2 regions of the Streptomyces sp. NPDC003034 genome follow, and region 1 is predicted to be linked to the other one. Evidence: riboswitches for the same ligand, from Rfam matches in the RefSeq annotation. Region 1 holds a riboswitch; the other holds the start of a gene.

The links. Region 1 has a riboswitch for glycine ahead of gcvT (glycine cleavage system aminomethyltransferase GcvT). Riboswitches for the same ligand answer to the same signal wherever they lie in the genome.
Region 2: it holds a riboswitch for glycine, as region 1 does, so the genes downstream of both, gcvP (aminomethyl-transferring glycine dehydrogenase) here and gcvT (glycine cleavage system aminomethyltransferase GcvT) in region 1, are expected to answer to the same signal.

Annotation. Positions count from the first base shown of each region.
Region 1 is NZ_JBSFTS010000025.1:79,567-87,463, forward strand. Features, by position in the region: gene ACWDX7_RS23030 (enhanced serine sensitivity protein SseB C-terminal domain-containing protein) at 31-771, opposite strand; gene ACWDX7_RS23035 (enhanced serine sensitivity protein SseB) at 1,060-1,794, opposite strand; gene ACWDX7_RS23040 (AAA family ATPase) at 1,910-2,584, opposite strand; glycine riboswitch at 2,837-2,940, shown strand; gene gcvT (glycine cleavage system aminomethyltransferase GcvT) at 3,128-4,243, shown strand; gene gcvH (glycine cleavage system protein GcvH) at 4,369-4,752, shown strand; gene glyA (serine hydroxymethyltransferase) at 4,770-6,026, shown strand; gene ACWDX7_RS23060 (L-serine ammonia-lyase) at 6,717-7,897, shown strand, end outside.
Region 2 is NZ_JBSFTS010000003.1:5,387-13,283, forward strand. Features, by position in the region: gene ACWDX7_RS04485 (DUF881 domain-containing protein) at 1-144, shown strand, start outside; gene ACWDX7_RS04490 (FHA domain-containing protein) at 227-1,174, shown strand; gene ftsR (transcriptional regulator FtsR) at 1,194-1,955, shown strand; gene ACWDX7_RS04500 (bifunctional nuclease family protein) at 2,019-2,492, shown strand; gene ACWDX7_RS04505 (MerR family transcriptional regulator) at 2,674-3,312, shown strand; gene ACWDX7_RS04510 (DNA polymerase IV) at 3,378-4,931, shown strand; gene ACWDX7_RS04515 (PRC-barrel domain-containing protein) at 5,292-5,687, opposite strand; glycine riboswitch at 5,801-5,899, shown strand; gene gcvP (aminomethyl-transferring glycine dehydrogenase) at 6,096-7,897, shown strand, end outside.

The sequences.
Region 1 (7,897 bases):
GTGTCTCCCGGGTCCGGTGGGGCTCCGGGGTCAGTACGCCGGTGCCTGGCCCTCACGGTCGTAGAAGGGGCGGCTCTGCGCGCGCAGCCACATCGCGACGGGATCGTGCTCGTCCGCCAGCGCGACCGTGCACACCGGGACACCCTCGGGGACCACGCCGACCGACTGGCGCATCATCTCCCGTACGGATTCCAGCGCGGGCGCGGAGGCGTCGTACAGGTCGAGCCCCACCGCGAGGTAGGGCGACCCGAGCGCCGGCTGCACCCACGCCCGGCGCAGCGACCGGACGGCGGGCGTACGGTGGGCGTGCTGCGTCAGCAGCCCGTAGAACTGCGGGAGTTCGATGGCGGGCTCGGACAGCCGCAGCGGCCCGGCCGGCATCCGGTCCAGGCCCGTCGCGATGCGGCGCAGGTCGGCCCAGGGGACGCCGAGACCACCGCCCTGGGCGTGCGGGTTGAGCCACAGGCCCCAGCGGTCCGGGTAGAGCGCGCGGGCGACGTCCCGGCCGGTGACGACCTCGTAGCCCCGGTTCCAGCCGCTGGCGGTCAGCTCCTGCGGGGAGGTGACGCAGGGCGCGTATCCGAGGCCCTCGACTTCCATGCCGCCGTACTGGGCGTCCGGGGCACCCGGCTGCCCCTGCCACAGCAGCATCCACAGCCGGCCCTCGGCGAGGGTGTGCAGAAGCGACTCGTAGCTCTCATAGCGCCCGGGAGTCACCTGGCGCAGCATGTGCTCGACCTGCCCGGCCGCGGCCGTGCCTGACGCACTCACCCGGTACCCCTCTTCGTCCGCCCGTCGTCCACGCGTACCCGGGCCACGCGTGCGGCCGGAGACGCCACCAGCTTAGGGGGTGGCCTGCCCATCGGACCGGAGCAGGGAGCCACGTCCGGTGCCATCGGGTCCGCCGGGCCCGCAGGCCGGGGAGGGTGCGAGCGCGAGGCCGAGGAAGCCGTCGTGGCCGGACCGCCCGCGAGACGGTGAGTCCGCGCACCGGACGGCCGGGGCGGCGGGACCTCGCGGACCGCGGGAGCACGGCAGCTGGAGCCCGGGGAACGGCCCCTACGGAAGGTAGAAGGGGCGCACGTGTTCGCGGATCCAGTCGGTCATCGGGTCCTGCGCGGCGTCCAGCAGGATCAGCTGCACGGGCCACGGCGGCGGAACCTGGGCCAGCGCCCGGCTGAGGGCGTCCATCGGGGCGTTGCGCTCCTCGGGCTCCCATCCCAGCAGCCGGACGCCGATGAACAGCTGCGGCGCCCCGCCCTCGACACTGGCGAGGCAGCGGTGGGCGGCGGCGACCACGCCGCAGGCCCGGAACTCCTCGGCCGCGGCGGCCAGGAAGTCGACCGGGTCCTCCTGCCAGTCGGGCTCGTACAGCCGGACGCGGCCGCCGGTGGCCTGCGCGTCGAGCGGGGCCCCGCCGGCGCGGCACAGCTCGGCGACGGCGGGCGGGGGCAGCGGGACGCCGACCGCGCCCTCGGGGTTGACCGCGATGCCCAGCTGCGGGGGCAGGCCGCGGGCGAACTCCGCGGCGGGGGCGACGGCGAAGTCCATGCCGGTACCGGCGCAGGCGAGGAACTGCGCCTCCGAGCTGTACACCGGGACGTACGCCGCCCCGCCGATGTCCATCGTGGGCAGGCTCAGGCTCGCGGCGTCGGGGCCGCCCCCGCCGGGCAGCGGCACCCAGACCCGGCTGCGCCCGAGCACCTCCAGGATCCGCGCCCCCGCGTCGGGCTGCCCCAGCGCCGCCCCGAGCACCTGCTCCAGCTCATTTGCCGGCCAGCCGCTGCCTTGCATCTTCCTCGCCCCTCCGTGGTCCCGTCGTATCGCGCCGAGGCTATCGGCTGCGGCGCGCCCCCCGTCCGGTCCGGGCGGCCGCTGGCCGGCCCCGGCCCCGCCCGGCTACGGGCGGCTACGGGCGGAACACGATGCGGGTCACGGCGGCGGCCGAGCGGCGGTCCAGCAGGACCACCGAGGCGCAGCCCGCCGGCGGCCGGCCGGCCTCGGCGTCGCGCAGCAGGCGGCCCACCGCCCCCCGGTGCCGGGCGAAGGCGTACGCCGACACGCGGCGGCCGCGCGCCACCTGACCGGACAGGGCCTCCTCGGGGCTGCTGTCCAGGAGCAGCAGGTGCAGCGCCCGCCCCCGGCGGCGCGCCACCGCGGCGAGCAGGCCCCGTACCCAGCTCTGCGTCCCGCAGTCGTGGACGACGACGGAGGCTCCGGAGCGCAGGGTCCGCCACAACCCCCAGTAGTGCGCGGCGCGGACCAGCGGCCGGTACAGGCCGTACGGCAGCGCCGCCGGCATCCGCCGCTCCCAGCGCTCGCGCACGTCCTGGGAGTCGATGCCTCCGCCCGCCGCCGCCCGCTTGATCAGCGTGCTCTTGCCGCCGCCCGGCAGGCCGGAGACGACCACGACGTCCCCCTCGGCGAAGGTGAGCCGCTGCGGGCCGCGGAACCCAGGTCCGCGCAGGTCGCGTACCCGGCTTTCCCCGGGGACGGCCTCGGGCGGGCGCGCACCGCACTGCGCCGGGACGCCTTCCACGGTTCCCGCCGCCGCCACTACCACTCCGAATCTCCGCACAGTGATCGCCTCCCCCGATTCGGGCCGCCAGGGCCCATGCCCACTGAGTGTAAAGAGACGGTAATCCCGCGGCCCCCGGTTGCGGTCCGCCGTCCGCCGGTCGATACCCGCCCGCCCCGGCGCCGGCGCCGGTGTGCGCCCCAGTGTCCGTCCGGGTGTCCGTACGGGTGTCCGTACGTCTTCCGGGCCCGCACGCCCCGGTCGTCACCGGGGCGTGCAATGATGTGCGCCATCTGGACCAATTGCATACCGGCCGCTTGAATCCGCGCGGGAGAGTCCCGGCACGCCGCGAGGCCGTGCCCGGGCGCCGAAGGAGCAAGTACCTCCCTTGAATCTCTCAGGCCCCGTACCGCGTGGATGAGGCAGATCTGAAAAGCGAGCCGCGCCGCCGTCCGCGGGGCGCGCGCTCCACCCAAGGTGCAAGTCGGGTTTCCCCGGTGATCGAAAGATCGGGGGAACTCCCGGCGAACCTCTCAGGTTCCGATGACAGATGGGGAGGAACGTCCTCGTCATGTCATGTCGATGCCCTGGGACCCGGGAGCCACACCCATGAGCACTGCCCCCCGTCTGACCGCCCTCGATGCGCTGCACCGTTCCCTCGGTGCGACCATGACCGATTTCGCGGGCTGGGACATGCCGCTGCGGTACGCCAGCGAGCGCGACGAGCACAACGCCGTCCGCACCAAGGCCGGCCTCTTCGACCTGTCCCACATGGGTGAGATCACCCTGACCGGCCCCGAGGCCGTCAAGGCCCTGGACTACGCGCTGGTCGGCAACATCTCCACGGTCGGGGTCGGCCGGGCCCGCTACACGCACATCTGCCAGGCGGACGGCGGCATCCTCGACGACCTGATCGTCTACCGGCTGGGCGAGACCGAGTACATGGTCGTGGCCAACGCCTCCAACGCCCAGGTCGTCCTCGACGCCCTCACCGAGCGCGCCGCCGGCTTCGACACCGAGGTCCGCGACGACCGCGATGCGTACGCCCTGCTCGCGGTGCAGGGGCCCGAGTCCCCCGGCATCCTCGCCTCGCTCACCGACGCCGACCTGGACGGCCTCAAGTACTACGCGGGCCTGCCGGGCACGGTGGCCGGGGTGCCCGCGCTGATCGCGCGTACGGGCTACACCGGCGAGGACGGCTTCGAGCTGTTCGTCGCCCCCGAGCACGCCGTGGAGCTGTGGCAGGCGCTGACCAAGGCGGGCGAGGGCGCGGGCCTGGTCCCGGCCGGCCTCTCCTGCCGTGACACGCTGCGCCTGGAGGCGGGCATGCCGCTGTACGGGCACGAGCTGAGCACCTCCCTCACCCCCTTCGACGCGGGTCTGGGCCGGGTGGTGAAGTTCGAGAAGGAGTGCGACTTCGTGGGCCGCGCCGCGCTGGAGGCCGCCGCCGAGCGCGCCGCCACCAATCCGCCGCGCAAGCTCGTGGGCCTGATCGCCGAGGGCCGCCGCGTCCCGCGCGCCGGCTTCCCCGTCGTGGCCGACGGCCAGGTCATCGGCGAGGTCACCTCCGGCGCCCCGTCCCCGACGCTGGGCAAGCCGATCGCGATGGCGTACGTGGACGCGGCGCACGCCGCGCCCGGCACCTGCGGCGTCGGCGTCGACATTCGCGGTACGCATGAGCCGTACGAGGTCGTGGCCCTGCCGTTCTACAAGCGGCAGAAGTAGTCCCCGAGCCGTTCCTGCCCACGACCGCCGCCGTACGGAATTCCCGTAGGGCACCCGTACGGCGCCGTCTCAGTACCCAAGACCGCAGTTCGTATCCACTCCCCCGCATCCAGGAGAATCAGGCCATGAGCAACCCCCAGCAGCTGCGCTACACCAAGGAGCACGAGTGGCTGTCGGACGCCGAGGGCGGCGTCGCGACGGTCGGCATCACGGAGTTCGCGGCCAACGCGCTCGGTGACGTCGTCTACGCCCAGCTCCCCGAGGTCGGCTCCACCGTGACCGAGGGCGAGACCTGCGGCGAGCTGGAGTCGACCAAGTCGGTCAGCGACCTGTACTCCCCCGTCACCGGCGAGGTCGTCGAGGCCAACCAGGACGTCGTGGACGACCCGGCGCTCGTGAACACGGCGCCGTTCGAGGGGGGCTGGCTGTTCAAGGTGCGCGTCTCGCAGGAGCCGACCGACGTGCTCACCGCCGAGGAGTACGCCGCGCTCACCCACTCCGACAACTGAAAGCCCAGGGGATCTCCATGTCCGTACTGAACACCCCGCTCCACGAGCTCGACCCGGACGTCGCCGCCGCCGTCGACGCCGAGCTCGTACGCCAGCAGTCGACCCTGGAAATGATCGCGTCGGAGAACTTCGCTCCGGTCGCCGTCATGGAGGCCCAGGGCTCCGTCCTGACCAACAAGTACGCCGAGGGCTACCCGGGCCGCCGCTACTACGGCGGCTGCGAGCACGTCGACGTGGTCGAGCAGATCGCGATCGACCGCATCAAGGCGCTCTTCGGTGCCGAGCACGCGAACGTGCAGCCCCACTCGGGTGCGCAGGCCAACGCCGCCGCGATGTTCGCGCTGCTGAAGCCGGGCGACACGATCATGGGTCTGAACCTGGCCCACGGCGGTCACCTGACCCACGGCATGAAGATCAACTTCTCCGGCAAGCTCTACAACGTGGTCCCGTACCACGTGGACGAGACCGGACAGGTGGACATGGCCGAGGTCGAGCGCCTCGCCAAGGAGTCCAAGCCGCAGCTGATCGTCGCCGGCTGGTCCGCCTACCCGCGCCAGCTGGACTTCGCCGCCTTCCGGCGGATCGCGGACGAGGTCGGCGCGTACCTGATGGTCGACATGGCGCACTTCGCCGGTCTGGTCGCCGCGGGTCTGCACCCCAACCCGGTGCCGCACGCCCATGTCGTCACCACCACCACGCACAAGACCCTCGGCGGTCCGCGCGGCGGCGTCATCCTGTCGACGCAGGAGCTGGCCAAGAAGATCAACTCCGCGGTCTTCCCGGGTCAGCAGGGCGGCCCGCTGGAGCACGTCATCGCGGCCAAGGCGGTCTCCTTCAAGATCGCGGCCTCGGAGGACTTCAAGGAGCGCCAGGTGCGCACCCTGGAGGGCGCCAGGATCATCGCCGAGCGCCTGGTGCAGCCGGACGTCACCGAGGTCGGTGTCTCGGTCCTGTCGGGCGGTACGGACGTCCACCTGGTGCTCGTGGACCTGCGCAACTCCGAGCTGGACGGCCAGCAGGCCGAGGACCGCCTCCACGAGATCGGCATCACGGTCAACCGGAACGCGATCCCCAACGACCCGCGGCCGCCGATGGTGACCTCCGGCCTGCGGATCGGTACGCCGGCCCTGGCCACGCGTGGTTTCGGCGCCGAGGACTTCACCGAGGTCGCGGAGATCATCGCGGCCGCGCTGAAGCCGGCGTTCGACGGGGAGAGCCTCAAGGCGCGCGTCCGCGCCCTCGCGGCGAAGTTCCCGCTGTACCCCTCGCTCTGAGCGATGGATCCACCCTGCCGTCGGAGTGAGCCGTGGCGCCACTTCGACGGCAGGGCCCGGGCCCGTGACGGGTGGAAGGGTTTGTTGGTGAGGCCGCCGGGCGTCCGCCTCGGTCTCCGGGACGGCGGACCGTCTCCGTCCGTACCGGGGCGACCGGTTCTCGCCCGGTGGTGCCCCTCGGGACATGCCGGGCCGGCGCTCCTGGCAGCTGCCGGGGCGGTGAGCCGGGGCCGCGCCAGAGGTCGACCCCTCCGGTGCGACCGGCCGGTGCGCCTTCCGGTCACAGCACCGGGGAGGGCCGGCCTGCTCGTACGGGCGCTCGGGCGCTCGGGCGCTTCTCATCGCCCCCGGGCCGTGTGGGATTCCTGGCGCCGGGCAGCCGAAGGGGGCGGCCCGCGGTGTCCGGCGCCGTGCGTCGTACGGCGGAGGGCTACTGGACGTACTCGGGCGCTCCCGCCAGGCGTTACGGCGCAGTGCCGGATGCCATGGGCTGGGGGCGGCCGGACGGGAGCCCTCCGCACGGCTCGGGTGTGAGCCGCCCCACATCCGGTCCGCCCGCGGCCCCTCTCCGCCTCGGCGGGCGGACGAATCGTTCATCTCCACGCGTTACGCTCATCAGCCGGACACAATCCGCGCAATCCGCCTCTCCCGCACCTCCCACCCCACGAGCAGACAAGGGAGTCCGCCACCGTGGCCATCTCGGTCTTCGATCTCTTCTCCATCGGCATCGGTCCCTCCTCCTCCCACACGGTCGGCCCGATGCGAGCGGCGCGCATGTTCGTGATGCGGCTGAAGAAGGACGGGGTCCTCGCCCAGACCGCGTCCGTCCGCGCCGAGCTTTTCGGCTCCCTCGGCGCGACCGGCCACGGCCACGGCACCCCCAAGGCGGTGCTGCTGGGCCTGGAGGGGCACTCCCCCCGCACGGTGAACGTCGAAACCGCGGACGCGGAGGTCGAGCGCATCCGCAAGAGCGGCCGCCTGCGGCTCCTGGCCACCGAGATAGGCGACGTCCACGAGATCGCCTTCGACGAGCCGAACCAGCTGATCCTCCACCGTCGGCGCTCCCTGCCGTACCACGCGAACGGCATGACGCTCTTCGCGTACGACGAGGCCGGCGCCCCGCTGCTGGAGAAGACCTACTACTCGGTCGGCGGCGGTTTCGTCGTGGACGAGGACGCGGTCGGCGAGGACCGGATCAAGCTGGACGACACCGAGCTGAAGTACCCCTTCCGTTCCGGCGACGAGATGCTCCGCCTCGCGAACGAGACCGGCCTGTCCATCTCCTCCCTGATGCTGGAGAACGAGAAGGCCTGGCGCACGGAGGAGGAGATCCGCGAGGGCCTCCTGGAGATCTGGCGCGTCATGCAGGCCTGCGTCGCGCGCGGCCTGTCCACCGAGGGCATCCTCCCCGGCGGCCTGCGCGTCAAGCGCCGGGCCGCCGCCACGGCGCGCCAGCTGCGCACCGAGGGCGACCCGATGCTGCACCGCAGCGAGTGGGCGACGATCTACGCGATGGCCGTCAACGAGGAGAACGCGGCGGGCGGCCGCGTCGTCACCGCGCCCACCAACGGCGCGGCGGGCGTCCTGCCGGCGGTGCTGCACTACTACATGAACTTCGTGCCGGGCGCGGACGAGGACGGCGTGGTCCGCTTCCTGCTCGCCGCGGGCGCGATCGGCATGCTGTTCAAGGAGAACGCCTCGATCTCCGGCGCCGAGGTCGGCTGCCAGGGCGAGGTCGGCTCGGCCTGCTCGATGGCGGCCGGCGCCCTCGCCGAGGTCCTGGGCGGCACGCCGGAGCAGGTCGAGAACGCGGCCGAGATCGGCATGGAACACAACCTGGGCCTCACCTGCGACCCGGTCGGCGGCCTCGT
Region 2 (7,897 bases), on a different contig from region 1:
CCGGCGCTGAACATCCCGGGCGGTGTGGTCCAGACGCTGGAGAAGGAACAGGCCACCGTCGCCGTCACGCGATCGGCGAAGATCGTTGTGGACGCCTTGCGGGCTGCGAAGCAGCCTGACTACGCTCGGTCGTCATCGTCGTGACGCGGGGCGTGCGGGGGACCGGCTCACGCGGGCGGATGCCTGCGGGGGGTCGGCGCACCGAAGTCGCGGTGCGTGGTGGAAACTGTCTGGTGGTTACGGACGTTGTGAGGATGTCCGGGTCGGCAGGTGTGTGCATTCGGAGTTCGTCCTGCCCCACGGGCGGGTCTGTTTCGGTCAAGGGGAATCGCCCGTGAAGTTGTTTGAGAAGTTGTTCGGCAAGAAGAACCGTGAGGAAAGCGGCAGCGCACGGCATCGCGCGCGGCAGGGGGCCGGGGATGGGCCGGGCGGTGACCGGCCGCTCTTCCGGGACGAGGTCGCGGGGCCGGGCGACATTTCGGGCGCGCAGGGCGCGTCGGCCGTTGACCCCGCTGGTAGCGGACGCATAGGTTTCGGTGAACCGTCAACCTCAACTGCGGGTGGAGGGTTCCCCTCCGACCCGTATGCCACCAATGCCTCCGCGGGGCAGCCGCGGCGCGAGGAGCCGTCCATGTCGGCCGAGCAGATTTGCAGCAGGTGCGGACACCGCAGCGATGCGGCCAGCCGGTTCTGCTCCAACTGCGGTGCGCCGCTGCGGCCGGGCCTGACGCCGGAGCGAGCCTCGGAGACCACGTCCACCATCTCGATCTCGGGCCTTGAGGCCTACGAGGCCGAGGTGTCGGGGCAACAGCACGTGTCGTCCTCGCTGTCCCCCGAGGCCCAGGCCGCGGTGGAAGCGCTGCCTCCCGGTTCCGCTCTGCTCATCGTGCGGCGCGGTCCCAACTCGGGCAGCCGCTTCCTGCTGGACGGCGAGCTGACCACGGCGGGCCGGCATCCGCAGAGCGACATCTTCCTGGACGATGTGACCGTCTCCCGCCGGCACGTCGAATTTCGCAGGGGCCAGGAGGGCGGCTTCACCGTCGCCGACGTCGGCAGCCTCAACGGCACGTACGTGAACCGCGAACCGATCGACTCGGTCGCCCTGCACAACGGCGACGAGGTGCAGATCGGCAAGTACCGGCTGGTCTTCTACGCGAGCCTGCGGGGCGTCTGACCCGTCTAGGGAAGGTCTCATGCTGCGCACCCCGACAGGCGGTGCCGGAAACGGCACCGCCGGCTCGGCCGGGCGGCTGGTGAGCATCGGCACGGTGCTGACCATGCTGCGTGACGAGTTCCCCGAAGTCACGATCTCGAAGATCCGTTTTCTGGAGGCGGAGGGGCTCGTCGAGCCCCGGCGCACACCTTCCGGCTATCGCAAGTTCAGCACGGGTGACGTCGAGCGGCTGGCGCAGGTGCTGCGTCTGCAGCGGGACCACTACCTGCCGCTGAAGGTCATCCGCGAGCAGCTCGACGCGCTCTCCCGTGGCGAGCAGGTCCGGATCCCGGCGCCGACGGCGCACGGGGACGCCGGCGATCCCACCGGCCCGGCGGCCGTGTACGGCGAGGTGGGCCGTGAGCGCCCCACCGTGGCCCGCGTGGGCCGGGCCGAGCTGATCGCCGCCGCCGAGGTGGACGAGGCCCGGCTGGCCGAGTGGGAGTCGTACGGACTGCTCGCCGAGGCGCCCGGCGGGGGATTCGACGCCGAGGCCGTCACGGTGGCCCGGCTGGTGGCCGACCTGGGGCGGTTCGGGCTGGAGCCGCGGCACCTGCGGGCGATGAAGGCCGCCGCCGACCGGGAGGCCGGGCTGGTGGAGCAAGTCGTAGCACCGCTGAGGCGCCACCGCAATCCGCAGACCAGGGCCCATGCGGAGGCCACCATGAAGGAGCTCGCGGGGCTCTCCGTACGGCTCCACGAAGCCCTCGTACAAAGCGCTCTGGGCGTCCGGCTGCACTGAGTGCACCGGCCCGGAAGGGGCCCCGACTACCCAAACCGGCCGGGCAGGTCCTAGGGTTGCTGTGTGAACGAGCTCGACGTTGTGGGTGTCCGGGTGGAAATGCCCTCCAACCAACCGATCGTGCTCCTGCGTGAAGTGGGAGGCGACCGGTACCTCCCCATCTGGATCGGCCCCGGGGAGGCGACCGCCATTGCCTTCGCACAGCAGGGCATGGCTCCTGCCCGGCCGCTGACGCACGACCTGTTCAAGGACGTGCTGGAGGCGATCGGCGAGGAGCTCACCGAGGTGCGGATCACGGATCTGCGGGAGGGCGTCTTCTACGCGGAGCTCGTCTTCGCCAGCGGGGTCGAGGTGAGTGCGCGGCCTTCCGATGCCATAGCGCTGGCCCTGCGGACGGGGACGCCGATCTACGGCAGTGACGGCGTGCTGGACGACGCCGGAATCGCCATTCCGGACGAGCAGGAGGACGAGGTGGAGAAGTTCCGCGAGTTCCTCGACCAGATCTCGCCCGAGGACTTCGGTACCGGCCCGCAGTGAGGCGCCGAGCGCGTCGTCCACGGGGAACCACCAGCCCATTCGAGTAGCCTTTCCCCGCGAAAGGAAACGGGAAACCACTCTCAGGGTGATTATCACTCGGCGTGCCGAGTGTGGCGATCGTTGACGCACCCCTGGTGACTGCCTACCTTCGAGGTGGGCAGGTCGAGGACGGAGGGTCGGCGTGAGGATCACGGGCGACGGTACGACCGGGGGCATCCCCGCACGGATCGACGGCGGACCGTACCCGCTGCACGGCGGTGCCGCGGGCTCCGCGCGCCGTCAGCCGGAGTCGACGCCGGTCGGACCGGTGGGCACCGACCCGGCGCCCGGGCAGGTCGGCTACCGCGGGCCGACGGCCTGCGCCGCGGCCGGCATCACGTACCGGCAGCTCGACTACTGGGCGCGGACCGGACTGGTGGAGCCGAGCGTGCGCGCCGCCTACGGTTCGGGCACGCAGCGGCTGTACAGCTTCCGGGACGTCGTCGTCCTCAAGATCGTCAAGCGTTTCCTGGACACCGGGGTGGCGCTGCAGAACATCCGCACCACCGTGCAGCACCTGCGCGACCGCGGATTCCCGGACCTGGAGCGCATGACGCTGATGAGCGACGGCGCGACCGTGTACGAGTGCACCTCCCCGGACCAGGTGGTGAGCCTCCTCCAAGGCGGGCAGGGCGTCTTCGGCATCGCCGTGGGCGTGGTGTGGCGCGATGTCGAGAGCGCGCTCTCGCAGCTCCACGGGGAGCGCGTGGACACCGGCGAGACCCTGGTGGGGAACAACCCGGCGGACGAGCTCGCCGCCCGCCGCAACCGCGCCGTCTGACCCCGGATCCGGTCCCCGGCCCGGGGCGGGCGCCATTGTCAGTGGCATGGGGGAGCATCGGGGCTGTGAGACCCGCGCCGACGATCCTGCACCTGGACATGGACGCCTTCTACGCCTCGGTGGAGCAGGCGTCGAAGCCGAGCCTGCGCGGCAAGGCCGTCATCGTCGGCGGGCTCGGGCCGCGCGGGGTCGTCGCGACCGCCTCGTACGAGGCCAGGCGGTTCGGCGTCCATTCGGCGATGCCGACGGCGCAGGCCAGGCGGCTCTGCCCGAACGGCGCGTATCTCTTTCCGCGTTTCACCCTCTACCGGCAGGTCAGCGACGTGGTCATGGCCCTCCTGCGGGAGCTGTCGCCGTTGGTGGAGCCGCTCAGCCTGGACGAGGCCTTCGTGGACCTGGAGGCGGGCGGCACGGCCTTCGACGCGCCGACGGCCCGGGCGGCCGGTGAGCGGCTGCGCGCGGACATCCGGGCGGTGACGGGGCTCAGCGGTTCGGTGGGCCTGGCCGGGTCGAAGATGCTGGCCAAGGTGGCCTCCGAGGAGGCCAAGCCGGACGGGCTGCTGCTGATCGAGCCGGGGACGGAGCGGGAACTGCTCGCGCCGATGTCGGTGCGGACGCTGCCCGGGGTGGGTCCGGCCACCGGGGAGCACCTGAGGCGGGCCGGCATCACGACGGTGGGGGAGCTGGCCGAGGCCGGTGAGGACGAGCTGGTCCGGATGGTGGGGCGCGCGCACGGCGTCGGGCTCTACCGGATGGCGCTGGGACTGGACGACCGGCCGGTGGTCGCGGAGCGGGACGCGAAGTCGGTGTCGGTCGAGGACACCTTCGACATCGACCTGCACGACCGGGTGCGTATCCGCAATGAGGTGCAGCGGCTCGCCGACCGGTGCGTGCGGCGGTTGCGCGCGTCGGGGCATTCGGGGCGCACGATCGTGCTGAAGGTGCGGCGCTACGACTTCTCCACGCTCACGCGGTCCGAGACCCTGCGGGGGCCGACGGACGACCCGGGCGTCGTGGGCGAGGCGGCGGCGCGGCTTCTGGAAGGCGTCGACACCACGGGCGGCGTGCGGCTGCTCGGGGTCGGGGTGACCGGGCTGGCCGATTACACGCAGGAGGACCTGTTCGCCCAGGCCTCCGCGCTCGCCGCCGGTGGGGCGGATGCCGCGCGGGCGCCGGACGAGGGTCATGCGCGCGGTGGGGTGGATGCCGCGGAGGCGGCCGGGGAGATACGTACGGACGGTGGGGCCGCAGGGGTGAGCGGGGCCGCTGACCTGGCAGCGGAGAGCGGGGCCGGGGCAGGCCCGGCGGGCGGGCCGGCGCCGGACGGGCCGCCGCCGCGGGCGCAGGAGCCCGCCCGGGAGCCGGCCGGGGAGGACGAGCCCGCCGCCGAGCGGCGCTGGCCGGCCGGGACCGACGTACGGCATGCCGTGTACGGGCCCGGGTGGGTGCAGGGCAGCGGGGTCGGGCGGGTGACCGTACGGTTCGAGCAGCCCGGCTCGCGGCCCGGCCGCGTGCGGACCTTCCGGGTGGACGACCTTGAGCTGGAGCCGGCCGATCCGCTGCCGCTGGTGGGAGAGGCGGAGGCGGAGGGCGGCTCCGCGACCGGCGCCCGGGCTTAGGGCGGGTCTTTCGGATCTTGCCGGGCCCGCGCTGCCCGGCACCGCACCTCCCCGCCTTGTCGGGGCTTCCCAGTACGTCCGGATAGAGGCAAGCTCCTCCGCTTTGGGATGCACGGCACCGGACAACGCGGGCTCGGCCGACATGATCCCAAAGACCCGCCCTAAACGGGCTGGTGCGCGGCTCCGGCCGCATCCGGCGCGGCTCCGTCCCGGGTCAGGCCGGCTCCGGTCTGGCTCCGGCGAGGACCAACCCCGGCCTACGCCTGGCTCACGCCTGCCTGGCTGCCGCCCGGCCCACGCCCGGACCGCCCGGGCCGGGCCGGATTCCCGCCCGGCTCAGCGCCCGTGTCAGCGCCCGTTTCAGGCCTGGTTCTCGTCGCCCGCCAGGTGGCCGAAGTCGCGGTCGGCCCCGTCGGCGGCAGGGCGCTGGAACTCGCTGGGCAGGGTCACGTCCAGGCCGTAGTGGTGGTAGAGCTGCAGCTCCTGTTCGGGGGAGAGGTGGCGGCCGACGCCGAAGTCGGGAGCGTCCTTGATCAGGGCGCGTTCGAACGGCACCCGCAGGGTGCCTCCCACCAGCTCGCTCGGCTCCAGCGGGACGAAGGCGTCGCGGCTGAACAGGCCCGTCCGTACGGCGGCCCACTCCGGGGTACCGGTGGCATCATCGAGGTAGACCTCGTCAATAGTGCCGATCTTGTTGCCGTTGCGGTCGAATGCCTTGCGGCCGATCAGGCTGCGCGGATCGATGTCCGTCTGCACGGTCCCTCCACATGGTCGCAGCTCCCTCCGTAATGACTACAGAAGGGCATATTCGGGCCGCAGGCCACTCGGGAAGGCTCCGGATCCTCGCTGGTAGGCTGGGTCATGGCTGTCGACCCTGTGCGGGAGAGTCCTCCGAGTGAACGAGACGGAGGCGCCGAAGGAGCAAATCCTCCCCGGAATCTCTCAGGCATACGTACCGCACGGACGAGGCCACTCTGGAAAGCAGGGGCGGGTACCGGGCGCGCAGTGCCGGTTCCTCTCCTCACCGACGGTGAAAGCCGGATCTCTCGGGCTCTGCCCGCGACTCCGGTGAAGCTCTCAGGTTGAGATGACAGAGGGGGAGGCCGTCCGGGTGCCCGCGCCGTGGTGCCCCTCGCAGGTCATACGACCAGGAGGCCTCCGTACATGACCGCCAACCGCATTCCGCTCTCCCAGCTGGAGCGAGGCATCCCCTTCGAGCAGCGCCACATCGGCCCGGATGCCGAGGCGCAGGCGAAGATGCTGGCCCAGGTGGGCTACGGCTCCCTGGACGAACTGACCGCAGCCGCGGTGCCCGATGTGATCAAGACCGCCGGGGCGCTGAACCTGCCCGAGGCGCGGACCGAGGCCGAGGTGCTGGCCGAGCTGCGCTCGCTCGCCGACCGCAACCAGGTCCTCTCCTCGATGATCGGGCTCGGCTACTACGGCACCTTCACCCCGCCGGTGATCCTGCGCAACGTCATGGAGAACCCGGCCTGGTACACGGCGTACACGCCCTACCAGCCGGAGATCTCGCAGGGCCGCCTGGAGGCGCTCCTCAACTTCCAGACCGTCGTCGCGGAGCTGACGGGGCTGCCGACCTCGGGCGCCTCCCTGCTCGACGAGGGCACCGCCGCGGCCGAGGCCATGTCGCTGGCCCGGCGGGTGGGCAAGGTCAAGAACGGTGTCTTCCTCATCGACGCCGACGCGCTGCCGCAGACCATCGCCGTGATCCAGACCCGCGCCGAGCCCACGGGCGTGGAGGTCGTCGTCGCGGACCTCTCGGACGGCATCCCGGCCGAGATCGCCGATCGCGGCGTCTTCGGCGTCCTGCTGCAGTACCCGGGCGCCTCAGGTGCCGTACGGGACCTGAAGCCGGTCATCGAGCAGGCCCACGGGCTCGGCGCCATCGTCACCGTCTCGGCGGACCTGCTCGCGCTGACCCTGCTGACCTCTCCCGGTGTGCTCGGCGCGGACATCGCCGTCGGCACCACCCAGCGCTTCGGCGTCCCCATGGGCTTCGGCGGCCCGCACGCCGGCTACATGGCCGTCCAGGAGAAGCACGCCCGCTCCCTGCCCGGCCGCCTCGTCGGAGTCTCCGTCGACGCGGACGGCAACAAGGCCTACCGGCTGGCGCTGCAGACACGTGAGCAGCACATTCGCCGCGAGAAGGCCACGAGCAACATCTGCACCGCGCAGGTGCTGCTGGCCGTCATGGCCGGCATGTACGCCGTCTACCACGGCCCGGACGGCCTGCGGACCATCGCCCGCCGCACCCACCGCTACGCGGCCCTGCTCGCCGCCGGTCTGACCGCCGGCGGGGTCGAAGTCGTGCACGGGGCGTACTTCGACACGGTCACCGCCCGCGTTCCGGGCCGCGCGGCCGAGGTCGTCGCGGCCGCCCGCGAGGGTGGGGTCAACCTGTTCCAGGTGGACGCCGACCTGGTCTCCGCCGCCTGCGACGAGACCACCCTGCGCGCCGACATCGAGACCGTCTGGGCCGCCTTCGGCGTGAGCGGCGACGCCGCGGACATCGAGGCGCTGGACGCCACCGCGGCCGACGCGCTGCCGGAGGGGCTGCTGCGCTCGGACGCGTACCTGACCCACCCCGTCTTCCACCAGCACCGCTCCGAGACCGCGATGCTGCGCTACCTGCGCCGGCTCGCGGACAAGGACTACGCGCTGGACCGCGGCATGATCCCGCTCGGCTCCTGCACCATGAAGCTGAACGCGACCACCGAGATGGAGCCGGTCACCTGGCCCGAGTTCGGCCAGTTGCACCCCTTCGCTCCGGTGGAGCAGGCCGAGGGGTACCTGTCGCTGATCACCGAGCTGGAGGAACGTCTCTGCGAGGTGACCGGCTACGACAAGGTCTCCATCCAGCCCAATGCCGGTTCCCAGGGTGAGCTCGCCGGCCTGCTGGCCGTACGCGCCTACCACCGCGCCAACGGTGACGAGCAGCGCACCGT